Regions from separate parts of the Marinagarivorans cellulosilyticus genome, predicted to be linked through region 1. Evidence: predicted binding sites of a transcription regulator. Region 1 holds the regulator's gene; each other region holds the start of a gene.
The links. The regulator FliA, encoded in region 1, starts transcription of late flagellar genes. The targets are predictions, from matches to a motif close to TAAAGTTATNNNNNNNNCGGCCGATANCC.
Positions count from the first base shown of each region.

Region 2: the regulator FliA is predicted to act here: its motif matches at 2,983-3,011, upstream of MARGE09_RS21650 (flagellin N-terminal helical domain-containing protein).
Region 3: the regulator FliA is predicted to act here: its motif matches at 2,973-3,001, upstream of MARGE09_RS18000 (chemotaxis protein CheV).
Region 4: the regulator FliA is predicted to act here: its motif matches at 1,797-1,825, upstream of MARGE09_RS14680 (DUF5610 domain-containing protein).

Region 1 is NZ_AP023086.1:4,270,118-4,274,763, forward strand. It holds gene MARGE09_RS17555 (protein phosphatase CheZ) at 1-591, opposite strand, end outside; gene cheY (chemotaxis response regulator CheY) at 631-1,014, opposite strand; gene MARGE09_RS17565 (RNA polymerase sigma factor FliA) at 1,306-2,019, opposite strand; gene MARGE09_RS17570 (MinD/ParA family protein) at 2,048-2,869, opposite strand; gene flhF (flagellar biosynthesis GTPase FlhF) at 3,024-4,538, opposite strand; gene flhA (flagellar biosynthesis protein FlhA) at 4,603-4,646, opposite strand, start outside.
Region 2 is NZ_AP023086.1:4,438,627-4,443,272, reverse strand. It holds gene MARGE09_RS21655 (flagellin N-terminal helical domain-containing protein) at 487-2,619, shown strand; gene MARGE09_RS21650 (flagellin N-terminal helical domain-containing protein) at 3,097-4,646, shown strand, end outside.
Region 3 is NZ_AP023086.1:4,396,081-4,400,726, forward strand. It holds gene MARGE09_RS17985 (helicase-related protein) at 1-1, opposite strand, end outside; gene MARGE09_RS17990 (universal stress protein) at 220-741, opposite strand; gene MARGE09_RS17995 (CheR family methyltransferase) at 1,046-1,909, opposite strand; gene MARGE09_RS18000 (chemotaxis protein CheV) at 1,952-2,899, opposite strand; gene flgA (flagellar basal body P-ring formation chaperone FlgA) at 3,333-4,067, shown strand; gene flgM (flagellar biosynthesis anti-sigma factor FlgM) at 4,222-4,524, shown strand.
Region 4 is NZ_AP023086.1:3,633,229-3,637,874, reverse strand. It holds gene MARGE09_RS14685 (Fur family transcriptional regulator) at 34-501, opposite strand; gene MARGE09_RS14680 (DUF5610 domain-containing protein) at 579-1,769, opposite strand; gene MARGE09_RS14675 (FHA domain-containing protein) at 1,870-2,790, opposite strand; gene MARGE09_RS14670 (PP2C family protein-serine/threonine phosphatase) at 2,976-3,734, shown strand; gene MARGE09_RS14665 (NarK family nitrate/nitrite MFS transporter) at 4,328-4,646, shown strand, end outside.

The DNA.
Region 1 (4,646 bases):
AACAAGGCCAATAACTTTTTTCAAAACTTGACCGGTTAGATCTTGAAAACCTTGCTCCAATATAATGGCTTGTAAGTTTTCATTAAGCTCGTCTGCGCCCAATGTCATTTGCAATAAAAAGCCATCGATGCGCGAATAAAGTTCGGCAAACTCTTCTTTGCTAACTTCTCTACGTCGCAACTTATCCCATTCGTCTTTTAGGGTTTTGGCTTCTCGGCCTAAATTAAGAGCGATGGGTGCCGCTGTTTCTACCCGGTCCATGGTTTTTTCGGCAGCGTCCTGCGTCATATTTATAACGTAATGCAAGCGGTCTGAAGCATCGCGGATTTCACTATCTGCCACTTCAGCATTAGTAGCTGCGCCATTTGTTTCGGAGTCGACATTAAAATTAACAATCGCGCTGTGCAATGCACGTGTTAACTGGCCAACCGAGTTAAACAAATGTTCATCCCGGGAATCCATAATGGAACGAATAACCGCAGAGGCTTCTTCGTAATCATTTTTTTGTAGCTGCTCAACAAGCATCGCAGACCGGTCTTTTAATTCACCGAGAAAGCGTTCGTTGTGATGCCAGTTATCTGTTGGGTCCATAATTTACGCCTTACAAGCAATAGATGCTAACCCTGCGGATTAGCCCACGCGTTCAAAGATTTTATCGATTTTTTCTTTGAGCACTTGCGCGGTAAACGGCTTAACGACATAGCCATTTACGCCAGCTTGTGCAGCTTCAATAATTTGATCGCGTTTAGCTTCGGCCGTTACCATTAATACCGGTAAGGTCACCAACCGCTCGTCGGCGCGCACCTGCTTTAGCAGCTCGATACCCGTCATGCCCGGCATATTCCAATCCGTGACGAGAAAATCAAAATCGCCACTTTTTAGCATTGGCAACGCCGTTGCTCCATCGTCCGCTTCCTGCGTATTGGTGAAGCCTAAGTCCCTAAGAAGATTTTTAATAATCCTACGCATTGTTGAAAAATCATCAACGATTAGGATTTTCATATTCTTGTCCAATGCAACCTCCGCAAACGGAATACCCTGAGTTTGAATTAACGGTTGGAGCTTCTAACTATTGCCACCACAAACATCCAGTTAACAATAACTAAAAGCGAGAAATCCGTGTTAAGTAACCATAAGTCTAGCTCGTCAACTGCAGCTAGCCAGTTTTCGTTGTAATTTAGTCGAGGGGAAATAAAAGTCGTACAAAACACCCCTGTGAATGCCGTCTGGCGGGCCGCAAAGGTAGCGCGAATAAAGCACTAGAAGCGCGAGAAAACAGCGATATTGACCTGCTAAAAAGAAGGGCTAACGCTGCCAGCCAGTCATGCGCGAACGAATGCGCATAGCCGTTTGGCTTAATATTTGGCTAACGCGCGATTCGCTAACACCCAGCACTTCGCCAATTTCTTTTAGGTTTAGCTCTTGTTCGTAATACAGGCTAAGCACCATTTGCTCACGCTCTTTTAAACCCGATATTACTTGGGTTAGCGCTACCTTCATGGCTTGCTTTTGAGCTGTATCGGCGGGGTTTTGGTGTTGTCTAGAATCTTCTGAGGTGAGTAATTCGTCGCCTTCTTCGTCAAAGGTGTCTTCGTAACTAAAGAGCTTAGTGCTGGCGCAATCTTGCGCCATGCTGTGATATTCATCGAGGGTCACTTCGAGTTCATCCGCCACTTGTATATCCGTAGCATCGGAACCGGTTTGGGCCTCTATTTTAGCAATGGCTTCGTTAATGCGCCGGGAATTGCGATGTACCGAGCGCGGCGCCCAATCACCACGTCGCATTTCGTCAACAATGGCTCCGCGAATACGAATACCCGCGTAGGTTTCAAAGCCTGCGCCTTTATCATCTTGGAATTTTTGCGCCGCTTCCAGCAAGCCAACCATGCCCGCTTGAATTAAATCATCCACTTGTACGGATGCCGGCATACGCGCCACCATGTGGTAAGCGATACGCTTCACAAGATAGGCGTAGTCTTCTACATTTATATCGCGCTTAACTTGCGCAGGCGAATACATAGCGGCCCCTGAATTCACTGGCCAACCATCAATTCTGGCCGCTCACCGACAGCAAGCGCTCGAAGAAGAATTCTAAATGCCCTTTGGCATTGCGTTGCACCGGCAGCTGGTCCAACTTTTGCGCAACAACGCGTATCGCTTGCGATGCTTTTGTGCGCGGTGCAAATTCTAAAACAGGTTTACGTGCCTGCACCGCCTTGCGTAAATTCTCATCAAATGGAATGGCGCCAATATATTGAATCGAGGCATCAAGAAAGCGTTCGCACACACCGTTAAGTTTGCCAAATAAGCGCTGCCCTTCTGCTACTGTGCGGCACATATTGGCAATGACTCTGAAACGCGTCACGCCGTGATCTTTATTTAAAACCTTCATTAGGGCGTAGGCATCGGTAATGGACGAGGGCTCGTCGCAAACAACAACCACAACTTCTTGCGCGGCGCGTACAAAGCTAATAACAGTATCGGAAATACCCGCAGCGGTATCGACAATTAACACATCCATTTGATCGGCGATTTCACTAAAGGCATGAATAATACCCGCGTGTTCAGCAGGCGATAACGATGCCATTTGCTGCACACCGGACGACGCGGGAATTACCTTCAAGCCGCTTGGCCCGTGCAACATAACCTGCTGTAAGCTGCGCTTACCACTGAGCACATCAGACAAATTAAATTGCGCATTTAAACCTAATAATAAATCGACGTTGGCCAAGCCCAAGTCAGCATCCATGAGAACCACTCGCCTGCGCATTTCGGCTAAAGCGACGCCTAAGTTCACCGATAAATTGGTTTTACCTACGCCACCTTTGCCACCAGTTACGGCGATCACTTTTACGGGATGATTACTCATGAACTCGACATCCTTCTATGTTTATATCTTTGCCAGCCCTTGCGGGACTTGGTTTAAGAACAATTACGGCCATGTTTTTGACTGGCCGACTTAACAAAAAAACAACGTGCCTCATCAAGTATAGAGGCTGCTTAAAGACTTGCATCGCCGTACATCAGGTGGCCGACAACGCCTGTGCGCTGTTTTCGTATTGGCGCGCTAGCTTAACCGCTTGCGCGACTAAATCGCTGGATGAAACCACGTGAATATCATCGGGGATTTCTTGCCCTGCTGCGGTATATAGCATTGGCACTTCATGGCTACAGACGGCGCCAAAGGCTTCGCCCAAGCTGGCGCATTCATCTAATTTGGTAAAAATACAGCCGCGCAAAGGGCTATTGCCGTAAGCATGTAAAGAGGCTTTTAATATTTGCTGCTGGCTATTGGCAGCCAATACCAATACCCGCTGCACGCCGGGGCAGACATCTAGTAACGATTCTTGCTCAATTTGTTTTGGGTCGCCTTGGCGAAAGCCTGCGGTATCGACCAACACAAGTTCGTATTGCTTAAGGCTCGATAACACCGCGTTCAACTGATGCTCGCCCTCAATAGAACGAACAGGCACTTGTAAAATGCGCCCTAAGGCTTTGAGCTGATCGTGTGCGCCCACTCGGTAGGTATCGGTTGTGACTATGGCAACTTTGCCGCGACCGTGATTTAACACATAACGCGCGGCTAATTTGGCCACTGTTGTTGTTTTCCCCACGCCGGTTGGGCCAACAAAAGCAAACGTGCCGCCTTGCTCTATAGGGTCGTGCGGGTCGACCGGTAGCTTGCGCGCCAGCATCGCCAACGCCTTGCGCCAGCAATTTGGCAAGCGCTCCTCATCATTGGCGCAAACTAATAAATCTTTAATTAAACCTTGCGATAAACCCAGTTGCTCTAACTGCGTTGCCAACTGACGTGCGCGGCCCGTTAAAGGGCTGGGTTCTGCACGCGGAGCGTATTGTTTTTGCCATATTTGCTCTTCCAACAACATGCGCATTTCTGCAATTTCGTCGTACAAGCTGTGTAATTGTTTGTTTTGTTCGGCACTATGTTCGTCGTCAAGGCCACGTGCTTTCACCTGCTGAGCAAAGCTGGCTACTTGTCGGTTTTGTGACATTTCTGGCGCCGGCTCGGTATGTTTTTGCGCTGGCGCTTTGGCCTTAAGCGGTACGTCGTATTCGTCATCGGTAATAGAAATAGCCGATGCAGCCTGCCCTTTTGCCGCTAGCATGCGTTCGTGCGCAGCTTGTATTTCGCTGGCTAAGCGCTCGGCATTGGCCGATGTCGATTCGCTAAAACGCGCTTTTTGCGGGCTGGGCTCGGCATTGTAATTAGGTTCCGCTGGCGCCTCGCTAGCCAGCGCCGCAACGCGAGTATTCGAGGCCACACGCTGTGCATTGTGGTGCTCTTCCCACTCGGTATCGCTGGCGAGCGGTTGATCCAGCTCATCATCAAACGATGCGGCAAAACGCTTTTTGGCCGCTTTAGCCGGTGATGGTGGTGTATCGTCCAAGGTAGCAATAATTTCTACGCCTTTTTCAGCGCGCTTGCTCGACAATATAATGGCATCTGGGCCAAGCTCTTCGCGCACTTTTTTTAATGCGCGGCTCATATCACTCGCCATAAATCGCTTTGTTGTCATAACCTACCTCCACCTACTCGGCTTAAAGCTGTAATCCTATTGTGCGGGTGCTTATCCTTGGGCTTTACCCATTTTGCAGTTCGCCGCCCACACTGGCTTGAATCGAAA
Region 2 (4,646 bases), 170 kb from region 1:
AGGGTGGGTCTACTCCTTCTTAGCGCTGCAAGCTAAACGCTAGCCTCTTTAGAATTTGACTATCTAATCCGGTTAGATTACGTGATTGCTACTTCTCGACACTAGCTTAAACCATCTTTAGGTGAGATGTGCCCTTTAGGTTTTCCTGTGTAAAACGATGGCGTAAAGCTTTACTAAAAATTAGTGCTGCCAATTTTTAGCCCTTTAGTGACTGTCAAATTTCTTATTTTTAATCGAGCAGCGGAAATGTTCCGTCAAAGAAAAGCGGCAATGATTGTTCCTGTGCCTTGTTAAGCGTTGCCGCTTTGGCTTTTTCTCTATTGAAAACCCTTTAAAAACAGGGTTTTGAGCCTTTTAAACTACAAAATAAATAAAATATCAAGGTTGGCATAGTGGTTGCAATTTCCTTTATGACAAAGTCAATATTATTTTTGACATCACCCACCTATAACGTACGGGTGATTTAGTGAACACAGGAGATGAGTTATGCCTCTAGTCATTAATACTAACATTGCTTCTTTGAATGCTCAGCGACAGTTAGTGAATTCTGGAAATGAGCTGTCAACAGCAATGGAAAGGTTATCATCGGGTAAGCGGATTAATACCGCTGCGGACGATGCTGCAGGTTTAGCCATTTCTAATCGAATGACGGCGCAAGTCCGTGGCCTAAACCAAGCGGTAAGAAATGCCAACGATGGCATTTCATTAATTCAAACCGCCGAAGGTGCCCTGGATGAAACCACCAATATTCTGCAGCGTATGCGAGAGCTGGCAATCCAATCGGCTAACGGAATTTATGATGATTCCAACCGAAAAACATTGGATGCGGAAGTTCAGCAGCTTATTAGTGAGCTAGATCGTATTGCACAAACCACCACCTTTAATGGCCAAACATTATTAGATGGCAGTTTAGGGAATGTAGAATTACAAGTCGGTTCACAAGCAAATCAAACCATTGAATTTAATATTCAAGCGATGGATGCTAAAACCTTGGGTATGGGGTCTGTGAGTGTGGACGTGCTGGGGTCGGAAATTACTTCAACACTAAGCTCGTTAAGTTTAGATGAATCAGACATTCAAATAAATGGCCAATCTATTGGCAGTTTTGATGGCTCGTCAGATACCTTTCAAGATCTTATCGATGGTGTTAATGATAATGTACTGGGTGTCGAGGCCACAGGTTATACCTCACTCGAAGGGACAACCGTGGGTGACGGCGTATTGGAGAACGGTAATAAATTGCAAATTACCTTGGTGTCTGCTGATGGTAGCGGAAACAATGTATTTAATATTACTGATACCGATAATCTCGCTCAGCTGGCTGAAAAAATTAGCACCGTGACCGGCGGTGCGGTCAGCGCAGACATCGACGATAGCGGGCAGCTTATCATTAGTAATAATAGTGGTTCGACCATTGAAGTGATGGGCGTTGATGCAACTGGCTCCTCTAACGCGGCGGCAGAAATAATTGAACGGGCGACCGGTTTTAATACTTACGATGGCGCCGCGGCAACAACCGACCAAGCTTATGGGCAAATAATATTAACTTCCGAACACGGTGACCCAATTACGGTATCGCGTGGTGCGACGGGTACCTTGGAAGACCTACAAAACTTAGGCTTCCGCGAAAGTGATGAGGCGGGTGTTGTTAAAGGTGTGGGTTTAGGTTCTACCGGGGCGGCACAGGCTTGGAATGTCGGAGATTTGACGATAAATGGTATTGTGATTGATAACGACGATACCGATAGCTTGCAAGGTAAAGTCAATGCCATTAATGAACAAAGCGCCGATAGCGGTGTAGTGGCGCAAGCATTTGCTTCGTTATCTATCGATATTAGTACCGCCGATTTAACCGTAGTCTCAGCCGCGGCAGATAATCTGACACTTAACGGTGTGACTATCGACTTGGGCCTTTCGGCTAATGCGACAGCATCGGATATTGTCGATGGGTTTAATGCGAATACCGACTTAACAGGGGTAACGGCTAGGTTGTCGGGTACACGAATTATGTTGGAGTCCGATCAAGGCTCTATCAATATTACTAGCCCTTCAGCTAACAGTATTATTGCCAGCGGCACTGCGCTAGCTGGGGCGAATTTCCAATCGTACATTACCTCCAGTACGGGCACCTTGGTGAACTCTAGTGTTGCTGCAACGTCAGGGCTTTCGCTGGTGGTAGAGGCGGGGTTAAAACTGGTTTCTACCAGCGAGCAACCAATTAGTATTGAACTGGGTGACAATGCCGATCCGCAAACGCTTGGTTTAATTGAAGCTAATTCCACGGCGGGAGGTCGCTTTGGTACGGCCATTGCCAGTGTTAGTGTTGATACAGTCGCCAAAGCGCAAAAGGCTATCGGTGTAGTCGATAATGCACTGGATGCCATTAATGATGTGCGCTCGCAGCTGGGTGCTGTTAATAACCGGCTTGATTTCACCATTAATAATTTATTAGTCGTGTCGGAAAACACCTCGGCGGCCAAGTCGCGGATTATGGATGCCGATTTTGCAGCAGAAACCGCAGCGCTAAGCCGAGCACAAGTACTGCAGCAAGCCTCGCAGGCAATGCTGGCGCAAGCCAATGCGGCGTCGCAGCAAGTGCTCCAGTTGTTACAGGGTTAATAGCTCATAAATTTAAGTTTGGAAATTAAAGCTTGGATAGTATTTAGGTTCTATTGCTGCAATGAATTGTGAGAAGGGATAGGGACACGCGTTGATGGAGCAACGATCGGTAATTAATGGAAGGTTATAAAGGAAAGCTAGGTGTGAGGATTGGGTTATGACAAGGAGCGTGGCATAAGAGGGAGACGATCCAAAACAGGGGGCGCCAGTTTTACTGGCGCTTGTTTCCTTGAAAGTCGTATAGGTTTAGGTTCAACAGACAAACGCCTTTTGATACAGGGCCTCTAGAGGGTTTTATCCTTACAGTAAGTTGCCGATGGCTGCACGCATTCGCGTCGCGGCTTATTTTTATGTAAAAAAAGTTAAAGTTATTTGCCGCTAGGCCGAAAAGTGGATTAGAAGCGCTCAATAAGAGCATCTTCAAATTGAATGAGTGTAGATCTCTGCACTCGAGAGACTATCGGTGAGGAGGCAACCATGCCACTTTATATCAATACCAACGTTTCATCTCTGAATGCGCAGCGTCAGCTGAACAAAGCAGGTATGGGAGTTGACACAGCAATGGAACGCTTGTCTTCGGGTAGCAGGATCAACTCTGCCGCGGATGATGCTGCGGGCCTTGCAATTTCTAACCGCCAAACTTCACAAATTCGTGGTTTGGATCAAGCCGTACGTAATGCGAACGACGGTATATCATTAATTCAAACCGCTGAAGGCGCACTGTCGGAAACGACAAACATTCTGCAGCGTATGCGCGAACTGTCTATTCAGTCTGCTAACGGTATTTACGGCGATAACGACCGCGCCACCCTGGATGCAGAGGTGCAGCAGCTAGTATCTGAATTAGACCGTATTGCAGAAACCACCTCTTTCAACGGGCAAAACATTCTTGATGGCAGCACCGGTAAAATTGAGCTGCAAGTGGGTGCGCAAGCTAACCAAACCATTGGTTTTGAAGTGGCCGCTGTGGATGCTGATACTCTGGGCATGGGTTCGCTTAGTGCCGATGTGGTGAGTGACGAGATTTCTGCGACCTTCTCTACGTTGTCTTTCTCTGACCAAGATGTATTAATCAATGGCCAAGCCGTCGGTGCTATTTCTGCGGGTTCAACGGTAGAAGATCTTGTTACTAAGATTAACGATAATGTAAACGGCGTTACCGCAGAAACAGCGGTAGAGCTAACGGCTTCTAGTGTGGGCACGGGTGTTGTCGGTACGACAGCTTCTGTTGTAACCCTCACTAACAACGACGGTACTACCCAGTCAATCCAAATCAAAAACACCGACAGCTTACAAGAGTACGCCGATGCGGTTAACGAAGGCTTTGGTGGCCGTGTAAGTGCAACCATTGGTGACGATGGCAAGCTCAGTATGTCGGCTGAAGGCGCTAAAACATTGGCGGTTACTGGCACCGATACCACCGGTAGTGACGGTACTGCACAAGCCAAGCTTATTTTAACGTCTGACAGTGGCGATGATATTACGATTAAACGTGGCGCTACTGGCACCATGACGGACTTGAATAACCTCGGCTTCCGCGAAATGGATTCTGGTGGTGTTATTGAAGGTGTAGGTTTGGTAGCGACCTCTAACGGTGCTAACGAATCCCTAACCGCCGGCGATCTCACTATTAATGGTACGGTCATTGACCATAACGATACCGATAGCTTGCAGGGCAAAATCGATAACATCAACGATGTGTCGGATCAAACTGGCGTAACAGCGAAGGCTTATTCTACAGCCAGTATTGATATGACAAGCTTTGTGGCCACTGGTGGTGCTGGTACTGACAACCTTGAAATTAATGGTATTCAGGTAGATTTGGCCTTATCGAATACTGGTACTACTGAAGATGTCGTGACGGCGTTAAACACCTTTACTGACCAAACCGGTGTTTCGGCAAGGTTGCAGGGCACTAATATTATTCTAGAGTCTGACCAAGGCGCGATTAATATCAGTAATGCTACCGCTAACACGTTCTTTGGATCTTCAACAGGTATTGAGTCCATCACTAAAGCCACTATTAC
Region 3 (4,646 bases), 130 kb from region 1:
TAATTTTGCTTTACACCACCAACTGGTAAGCCACTAGCGCCCGATTAGCCACAAAGACTGCAGCAATACCGACACCGAGGCATTAAGAAAGGGGCGCAATTGTAAGTTTTAACGCCTAGAGGCACAACAGCCGAAAGGCTTAGCGCCAAACAGGCAGTAAAAAATCGGCAAATCGATAAGGAAAACACCCCAGTAACATGCCTGCACGCAGCAGCGCTATTAAGAGCTGGGGTTCAAAGCATAGCGCGCGGGCAGCGCAGAAACCGCACTAAGAGGAACCATAAACACGGGAATTTGAGCCAACTGCAGAACTTTGCTCGCAACAGACCCAAGCACAGGTGCCTCGCCGTCAGTATCGCTGCAATTGCCGATAACAATAATGTCCGAAGCATTTTCTTTGGCGTATTCAATAATGGTTTTTGCAGGCGCGCCCGTTTTCACGACGATATCACTTAAATAACGACTGAATTCCACACCAAATTCATCATCTAATAAACGCTCAAAAGCTTGCTCTCGAATGTTTTCTAGCAATCCATCGATATGCGCATTACTCAGGACTTCGTTTTTGGTTTGCTCAGAACAGCGGCTATTCACCACCGCAGCCGCCAAAGCATCAATGGGAGGCACTACGTGCAATACAACGATTTTGGCATTGAACTGCCTAGCTAACTGCTCCACATAAACTAGCGAATAAGCACTTAACACGCCTAAATCACTCGCATACAATATGGTTTTAATCATTATTGCCCCTACTGCCTCAGGCGGTTACGCCAAGGGCCTACCACTCAACATCTAAGCAAGAATCATTTCCCTTGCTCTTTTATTCAGCCTAGCAGTCGCCCAAATCATTGTTGCCTTTTCTTGGCTAAAACCGACGAGCAGCATATGGCTTCAAAGCATTAAACGAGCGATTTTGTCAGCCAGACAATATATCAATAAGTCACTGTATTAACGGTAGGAATATGTGACAAAAGGGAGGCAATACTAGGCGAAGGAAAAGCCAAACGGCTGCAATAAACTAAGAGGGCCCTTTACGAAAAGAGCACTAAGATTTCTTTTTGAATGCGATACCGGGCTTGCAATTAATCACTTCAAATAAATCTTCTGCGCCACTAATACTTTCTGAGGCCCCCAAAAATAGAATGGCATTGGGCGCTAAAACGCCGTGAATATTTCGAAGAATGCGCCTTTTTAACTCGGCATTAAAATAAATCAAAACGTTACGGCAAAACACAATGTGATATTTTTCAAAACCGTACGAATCACTCTGCAGATTAAGCGGTTTAAATTCTACACACTGACGCACGTTGGCATTGATTTGCCAGCGGCCATCCGGTGTAGAAGAAAAAAACGTTTGCAGGCGTTCTTGACTCAAACCCCGGGCAATCGACAACCTGTCGTATAACCCAGCCTTGGCACTTGCCAATATTTCGCTCGAGATATCTGTCGCAACTATGCGGCTATTAAGCGGCAAGCGACCTAAACGCTGCCGATTGAATTCATTTAACGTCATACTCAAGGAATAAGGCTCTTGCCCAGACGAGCACGCTGCACACCAAACGCGAATGTTTTGCACGCCGGCGTCGACCAACGCAGGAAACAGTGTGTTTTTCGCATATTCGAAGGGGTAATTGTCGCGAAACCACAGCGTTTCGTTGGTTGTCATCGCATCGACAACCTCCTGCCTTAACGCACGCTGGCTAGGGTTGCGCAGTAGCTCTAAGAGCTTGGTTACCGAACTAATATGCTCTTGCGCCAAAATACGACGAACCCGCGTGGCAACGAGGTATTCTTTGCCCGCCCCTAGATCAATGCCGCACGCTTGTTGTAAAAACAGGCGAAACTCCTGATACTCAACATCAGTAAAGCAAATACCCTTAGGGGTTGGCGGCGGCGTGCGAGCAGTCACATGATTACCTATAACTGTAAAGTGTACTGCAAGACAATTAGACTACGCTTCATCAATCCCTTTCCCTGTCATTTCCTTCACCCTCGAGTTAACACGTTTAGCCAGTTCGTCAGGGTGGAACTTGGCCAAAAAGTCGTTTGCCCCTACTTTTTTAACCATCGCCTCGTTAAACACACCACTTAACGATGTATGCAAAATAATATGCATGTTACTCAACTGCGGGTTAGCTCTTACTTCCGCGGTAAAGGTATAGCCGTCCATTTCTGGCATTTCGATATCGGAGATAATCATCAACAATTCATGCGCTGGGTCTTTACCCTCACCGATTAACCCCTCTAAATAGTCCAGTGCTTCGCGCCCATCTTTGCGCACAGTCGTGGTCATTCCTAACGACTGCACAACCTTTTGTATTTGCTTACGGGCAATCGTCGAATCATCCACGATAAGCACGTGTTTATTGACTAACGTATCGCCTTTAGAATCTTCGATAACCTCTGGGCTCACATCTTCAGGCAGGGGCGATACTTCAGCTAATATCTTCTCTACATCGATGATTTCGACCAATTTATTATCAACTTGCGTCACCGCTGTTAAGTAATTGTCTCTGCCGGCGCCTTTGGGTGGCGGGTGAATCGCGCCCCAATTCATATTAACAATACGCTCCACAGACTTTACCAAAAAGCCCTGAGTAGACCCGTTATATTCAGTAATAATTACAAAGCACTGAGAAATATTATCTAGTGGCATGCTGCCAGTCGCTTGGCGCATATCCATAATAGGAATAGTGCCCCCACGAATGTGCGCAACACCGCGCACAACAGGATGACGTTTAGGGATTTCGTTAAGGTACGGGCATTGCAGTACCTCTTTAACCTTAAAAACATTAATTCCATATTGTTGAGAGCCGCCCAAGCTAAACAACAATAACTCGAGTCGATTCTGCCCTACCAGTTGTGTGCGCTGGTTGACACTATCTAAAACGCCAGCCATAAAAATCTCCGTTCAGAGCGAAATTCACAATTCGCGCCCAAAGCTTGCAACCAATCAAACAGGCATATCCAAAGAATGGCGCCCATACATACTCTAACTCTAGTCGGTGATTTCTTGTTTTGGCGAACTAAATACCGCAAAAGTTCAAACGGTAGATTTTCCGGCACAGTATGCCCTCGCAGAGCGTCAAAAGATCAGCAAGCAAGCCAAACCAAAAGCAAAACCTAACCGGTATGTCAGTAATTCATACAAAAAAGACCTAACTCACACTTCCGCTCTACAGCGTTTGCCCCAATACCTTCCACTCCTTTTAGACTGCTTACTAATCGGCTCGAGACTTGCACAAACAGCAAGTAATTACCAAAGACACATAAACCTGTCATACTTTTGACATAGCTTACAGCTACAAAAATTTTCATACAGGAGGTGAATCTTGAACCACATAGATAAGAAATTAGCTGCTTTCGGCCTATTTTTTTCCATCTTCATGCACGCTATAGCAGCGCACAGCGATGCGTCGAGTGGCGCAAACTACGAAGATATTGACGCTATGCGCACACAGGTAAAGGACATTCTTAGCAAGCACTACAGTTCTGTAATTCAAGACGCCCAACTAGACATTAAAGTGTCCCGCCTTGATCCGCGGCTAAAACTCGCCAAGTGCTCTGAAAGTAAGAACATTAAAGTAAACGGCAACCAAACCAAAACAGCCAATATCTCTGTTAGGGTTAGCTGTAACGGGGAATCGCCATGGAGCATTTTTGTTCCTGCCCGCATAGACGTTTTGCAAGAAGTTGTCACCGCTACACGGGACATTTATAAAGGCACCATCCTTAAAGCCGACGATCTATCATTGACGGTACGCAATACCAGTAATCTCGGCTTCGGTTACGCCAAAAGCACCACCGCACTCATAGGCAATGCCATAACGCGTAATATTAGCTCTGGTGGCGTAATACGTTTGAAGCATGTGAGTGAACCCATCGCAATCACCCGCGGCGACAAAATCACCTTAGAGGCCGGCAATGGTGGCTTATCTGTTGCGACCTCAGCTATTGCGATGTCCGACGGCAAGATCGGCGAGCAAATACGAGTAAAGAATGCCCAATCCAAACGCGTTATCGAGGCATTTGTAGTTGCCCCTGGGCGCGCAGTTGCTAACCTTTAGATCAATACTCAGTTAATTAAGACGCGAATACTAAAAAACTATAAAAAAAGTAAAAAACTTCTAAAGTAAAAGCCATTGCGGCCGACAAGCTCTGTGAACCGGCTGAATTTAAGCACAAAGCATCAGCCCTTAATGTGATAAAGAGGCATACAACATGGTTATTGACACCGGCGGCGTCGGCAAAAACCGCCTTCATGCCCCAACTCAAGATACCGGCAAAACACGTGGCCCCTCTGCGGATAATGCCAGTAACTCTGCAAATGCGGCGCAAGCCTCAAGCGGCGATAATGTTTCGTTAAGCGGCGCCGGCCAAGCTATGAGCCGCCTTGAAAGTAAAGTGCAAAGCAGCCCCGAAGTAGACACAGCTAAAGTCGCTGCAATCAAACAATCTATTGCGAATGGAAGCTTTAGCCCTAACCCTTCCGCCATTGCCGATAAGATGCTGTCTGATTTTTAGGCAGCACCTCCCTCTATAAAGCACTCTAAGCCCAGCGCTATAGCATCGACCTCCCACCCAAACAAACCGCACCATCTTGTTTCTAGCTTGTTTCTAGCTAATTACAGCCGGCAAGTCGTCTG
Region 4 (4,646 bases), 640 kb from region 1:
ACGAAAACTCAAATAGGCGAGCATTATGCTCGCCTAAGATGCCGTCTTCAGGCACGCCTGACACACGCAGTCTAGCTCCAACTGCGAGTTCATCAGCTGATAGCCCGCGCCTTTCACCTGCTCATCAAGCTCATCAACAATACTTTTTTGTATGGCAATTTCTTTTACTGACTGGCATTTATTACAAATCAGAAACTGAGGAACCTCGTGGGAATGTGAGCAAGCAATATGGGAGCAGGCAATATATTTGTTGGCCGAAGCCAGCTTGTGAACCAGCTGCCCTGCTTCCAAAAAATCGAGTATTCGATAAACCGACATTGCAGGCATGGCGTTTTCCGCATTGCGGTTATAGGCATCGGCAACTTCATAAGCCGACAAAGGCACTGCCGACGTCACCAGCAGTGTCAGTATTCGCTGACGCTTTTCTGTTAAGCGCCCGCCCGTGGCCGCACAGATCTCAGAGGCTTTGCCAATAATCCGCGTCAGTTCGCTATCCTTCATTAATCATCTCTATTCAAATCTTAATCACACCGCCTATATTACAGTGTTCATGAGCATTTGTAGCGATCCCTTTCCCTTTATGGCGCCAAGCGAGCGACAAAATCGGCAATACTTGCTTGCCCCAATCCTCGAGCCTTACTGATATTATCTGCAAGCTCCGTTACTAAGCTTAATTGCTGCCCCATTTCTTCAGCCAATATGTTGGCTTTTTCTAGCTCTTGTAAAAAATTACCTAAATGCACAAGGTTTTTGCTGGGCTCGGCACGCGCATCGGCAGAACCGCCGGTATCAGCACCGTATGTACTTTGTACCTGTGAAAAACTTGTTTGTGTTAGCTTAAGTGAAAAGCTTTGGATTTCTTCGCTATCAAACCCCATGCTTACTGCTTGCTCAAACGCTTGCTCAACATTGCCACCAAAAAAGCTTTCACTCACAGAGTTAACCTGGTTAAGCAAGTCATTAATTGCTTTTAATTCATCACTATCGAGCTCGCCTTCAACCCGAAACTCAAATTGATTTTGCTGCGCAACCTGGCCTGAGGCACCCTTGCCATTGGCGTGAAGCTCAGCTGCTTTTAATGAATCGACTAAAATCTCAATTTTATCGCCATCCGCGGTCTCTAACTCAAAGCGAAAGCTATTTTGACTAGCCGCGAAAGCATCAAACGCACCTAAAGACGGAGCCTGCGTATTCAGCACTTGTGTTTCTGGCTCGCCTGCGGCCTGCGAATGCTCAGAAAGCTGTGCATCTAAATTACTTTGAGCCTGTACTATCGCGCTTGGGTCTAGCCCTAGCTGTTCGGCTGTTTCCGCTAAGCCAGCAAGTACTTGGGTCTTGGTAGACAAGACATCACCGCGGATATCACCAGTAAACTCCGATAGCGCCGAGAGTTGCTCAAACGCCTCATCAAAGCCGCTCAAAAAGCCACTTAGGCCTGCCTCAAGGCGTGATTGCAGCTCTTCTTGGGTTGCTCCGTCAGCAACATCCACTGCAAGCTGGCCATTAATGGCATTAAGAATGTTATTGGCGAACGGGTTATTTGCAGGCTTATCAATTAGCGTCGGCTGTACGCCATTAGTTGCATTAACGCGCGCAACCTCAATCGAGGCCTGACTTAATGAAACCCGTACGGAAGGTTGGTGAGTACCGTCACTTTGGGCTGACTTCGCGGTATTGGCGGGATCGCCGCCGCCGTCTTTGCCGGCTGCGGAAACGTTGATGCCAAGCTGGCGAGACACCAAAGATTGATTGTGCGGAATAATGTTCATGACAGCCTCCTAAAACAAGTGATGTCTAGTTAACGGCTGCCACTGAATAATTTTTAATAGTTAGTTGGTATTACGAATGCTCGTAAAGGCGATATAGGCTTTAAGTAAGCAAAAACCAAGCAAGCCATGCGACTACGCCAATAACAATGCCCGCACCTAGCAACAGCTTAATGGTATCTGCTGAGGAGTCATCATTAGAACGCCCCGTGCTGGCACTACTTAACCTCGGGCGCACAGGCGGGGACTTTCGACCAGCGCCAGATGACGGCTTTTGGCGCTCGATTTGTTTTGGCGTAACGGCCTGTCTAATTTGCGTTTCATCCAGCGCTGCGCGCAACGTAGTTACATCTTCGACGTTGCTTGCCGCTTCGACCCGAAAGCGCAGCGTATCAAAGCTGACCTCATCTCCATGATGTAACGATATGCGCTCGATTCTTGCGCCATTGATAAACGTACCATTCGATGAGCCCAAATCCTCAACGGTTAAGCCTGCATCTGTAACAATAAATTTGGCATGCTTGCGGGATAAGTGTGATGCCGGAATGCAGATATCACACTCTTTTGAGCGCCCAAGCAACATTGTACCGTGCAGGTCAAAACCATCGCTTTTAGCAAGCGTCGTATTAAGTGGCCTTAAGTGCCACGGCGCTTCAGCTTCGCCCTCTGGCACACTTTTTAGGTTTAGCGCAGAGCGTAAATTGGTCTTATCAGAAAAATCCCTTTTAGGGCCTTCTTGCTTTGGGTCGGCAATGGCAAGCTCTGCCTCTCCCATTGAGATAAGATCCCCAGGTTTCAATACTTGGCTGGCGGCAACGGTGTGGCCATTAACCTGAATAATGGCGCTGCCGTCAATACGAACCAAAGAAACGGCTTCGCCTTCGACAATAATGTCTGCATGGTGCTCAACGACACCCGGTTGGGCCAGCACACAATCGCAATCGTGCTTAGATCCAAAAGTATATTTTGGCGCGACAAGCCACATGGCCGGCTTTGCGGAGTTGGTAAAACGCAGCTGAAGCATAATATTATTATTTCCTGACCCAGTCTTTTTGCTGTGTAGGCGACTTTATACCAAACACATGTAAATACCACCAGAGAGATCACATTCTTTTATTTTTCGACTGACAAGTCCGCCTTTTTGGTTTAGGCTCCGTCCAATAAGACAATAACTGGACTTAAGCGCTTTTCTGTCGCCACTTCAAACGCATGCCGCTACCCTACTATAATGCTAAAACCGATGTTGGTTTAGTCCGCAACAATAATGAGGACGCCCTCCTAGTAAGCCCTTCGCTTAAATTATGGGCCGTGGCAGACGGAATGGGTGGCCACGCTTCCGGCGAAGTTGCCAGCGCGGTTGCCAATATCACCATAGAAGAGTCTATAGAAGCTGGCGCTAGTCTTAGCGAGGCCATTCAGCGCGCGCACAAAGCGGTATTGAATGAAGCGACAGAGCAACCTCAGTATCGCGGGATGGGGTCGACGATTGTTGCGGTTCAATCCAGCGGCACGCAATATCAAGTGGCCTGGGTTGGCGATAGCCGCGCCTACTTGTGGACGCACAGCCAGCTAGGCCGGCAGTTAGAACAGCTCACCACCGATCACTCTTATGTTCAAATGCTGTATCAGGCCGGCGCGATTACCGCCAAAGAACTCAACACGCACCCAGAGCGCAACGTCATCACGCAATGCCTAGGCTCACTAGAGCTTAGCAGCGTGAATGTCGAAACCGTAGACAGAGAATGGCGCAAAGGCGACTGGTTATTGCTTTGCAGTGACGGCCTTACCGATGCTGTTGGCGATCAAGCTATTTGCGATATTCTGAGCGCCCACACAGAAATCCCCTCTGCCGTTGACGCCTTGGTTCAGGCAGCCCTTGATAACGGCGGCCGAGACAACGTGTCTGTGCTTATTGTTAGCCGCCCCCCCACCGGTTTTAATCGAATTCTTCGCGCCTTAGGCGTATAGCCTTTTTAAAAAACTGTAACTATTCAGCCATCTGTGAAACTGAGTACTAATTGATCATTTCCTAGGCCTAGGCCGCTCAACCGATCTACGACTTTGCACTCGTGCAAACTTTAACCTTGCATATCCTTATGCCGGTGCAAAACCTTTCTCCAAACACCCTTGCTGGGGCTGCGTACTATGCACGTGCTCCGAGGCATGCCTAGAAAGCAATCCCCCTTCGAGTAAGCAATATTTTTTAATGGCCGAATAATTACAAAAAACTTAGCTCTCGTTACAGTTCACGCTAATGGTGCACCGAATTAGATCTATGCATTCAATTCGAGCGCCATGCTTTGGACCTTGCACCTCCCGAAACCACAAAATAGGTCAGCAACAACCCAGAGCGCCACAAAATAACCCCTCAAGGTCTTATAAACAGAAGATTTCGCCAAAAATAAATACACAAGCACGGCTTTCCGGCATCAACAACGTGCAACCCAAAAAAAAATAATAACTTGGCACAAAACCTGCTTGGCAAGGTGTAGCGTAATTAAATTGCTGCTAGTTATAGGCAGCAACGCGCACCACTTTATTAATACAAAAACAGGCTATTTATGAGCTCCTCAAACTTAAATCTTCTTGATGTTAGTAAGGCGAATGTTCGCTTATTACACCTCTCTTGGTTTGCATTTTTCCTAACCTTTATGGTTTGGTTTAGTCATGCTCCGCTTAAACCCCTCATTATGGAGGCCTTTAATTTAACCGGCGCACAATGGAAAGCACTGTTGATTTTAAATGTGGCCCTTACTATTCCGGCACGAATAGTTGTTGGCATTTTGGTTGACAAATTTGGCCCGCGCATTGTTTATAGCTTACTTCTATTTAGCTCAGGCATTATGTGTCTGGCATTTGCTTCGGCTCAAACTTATGAGC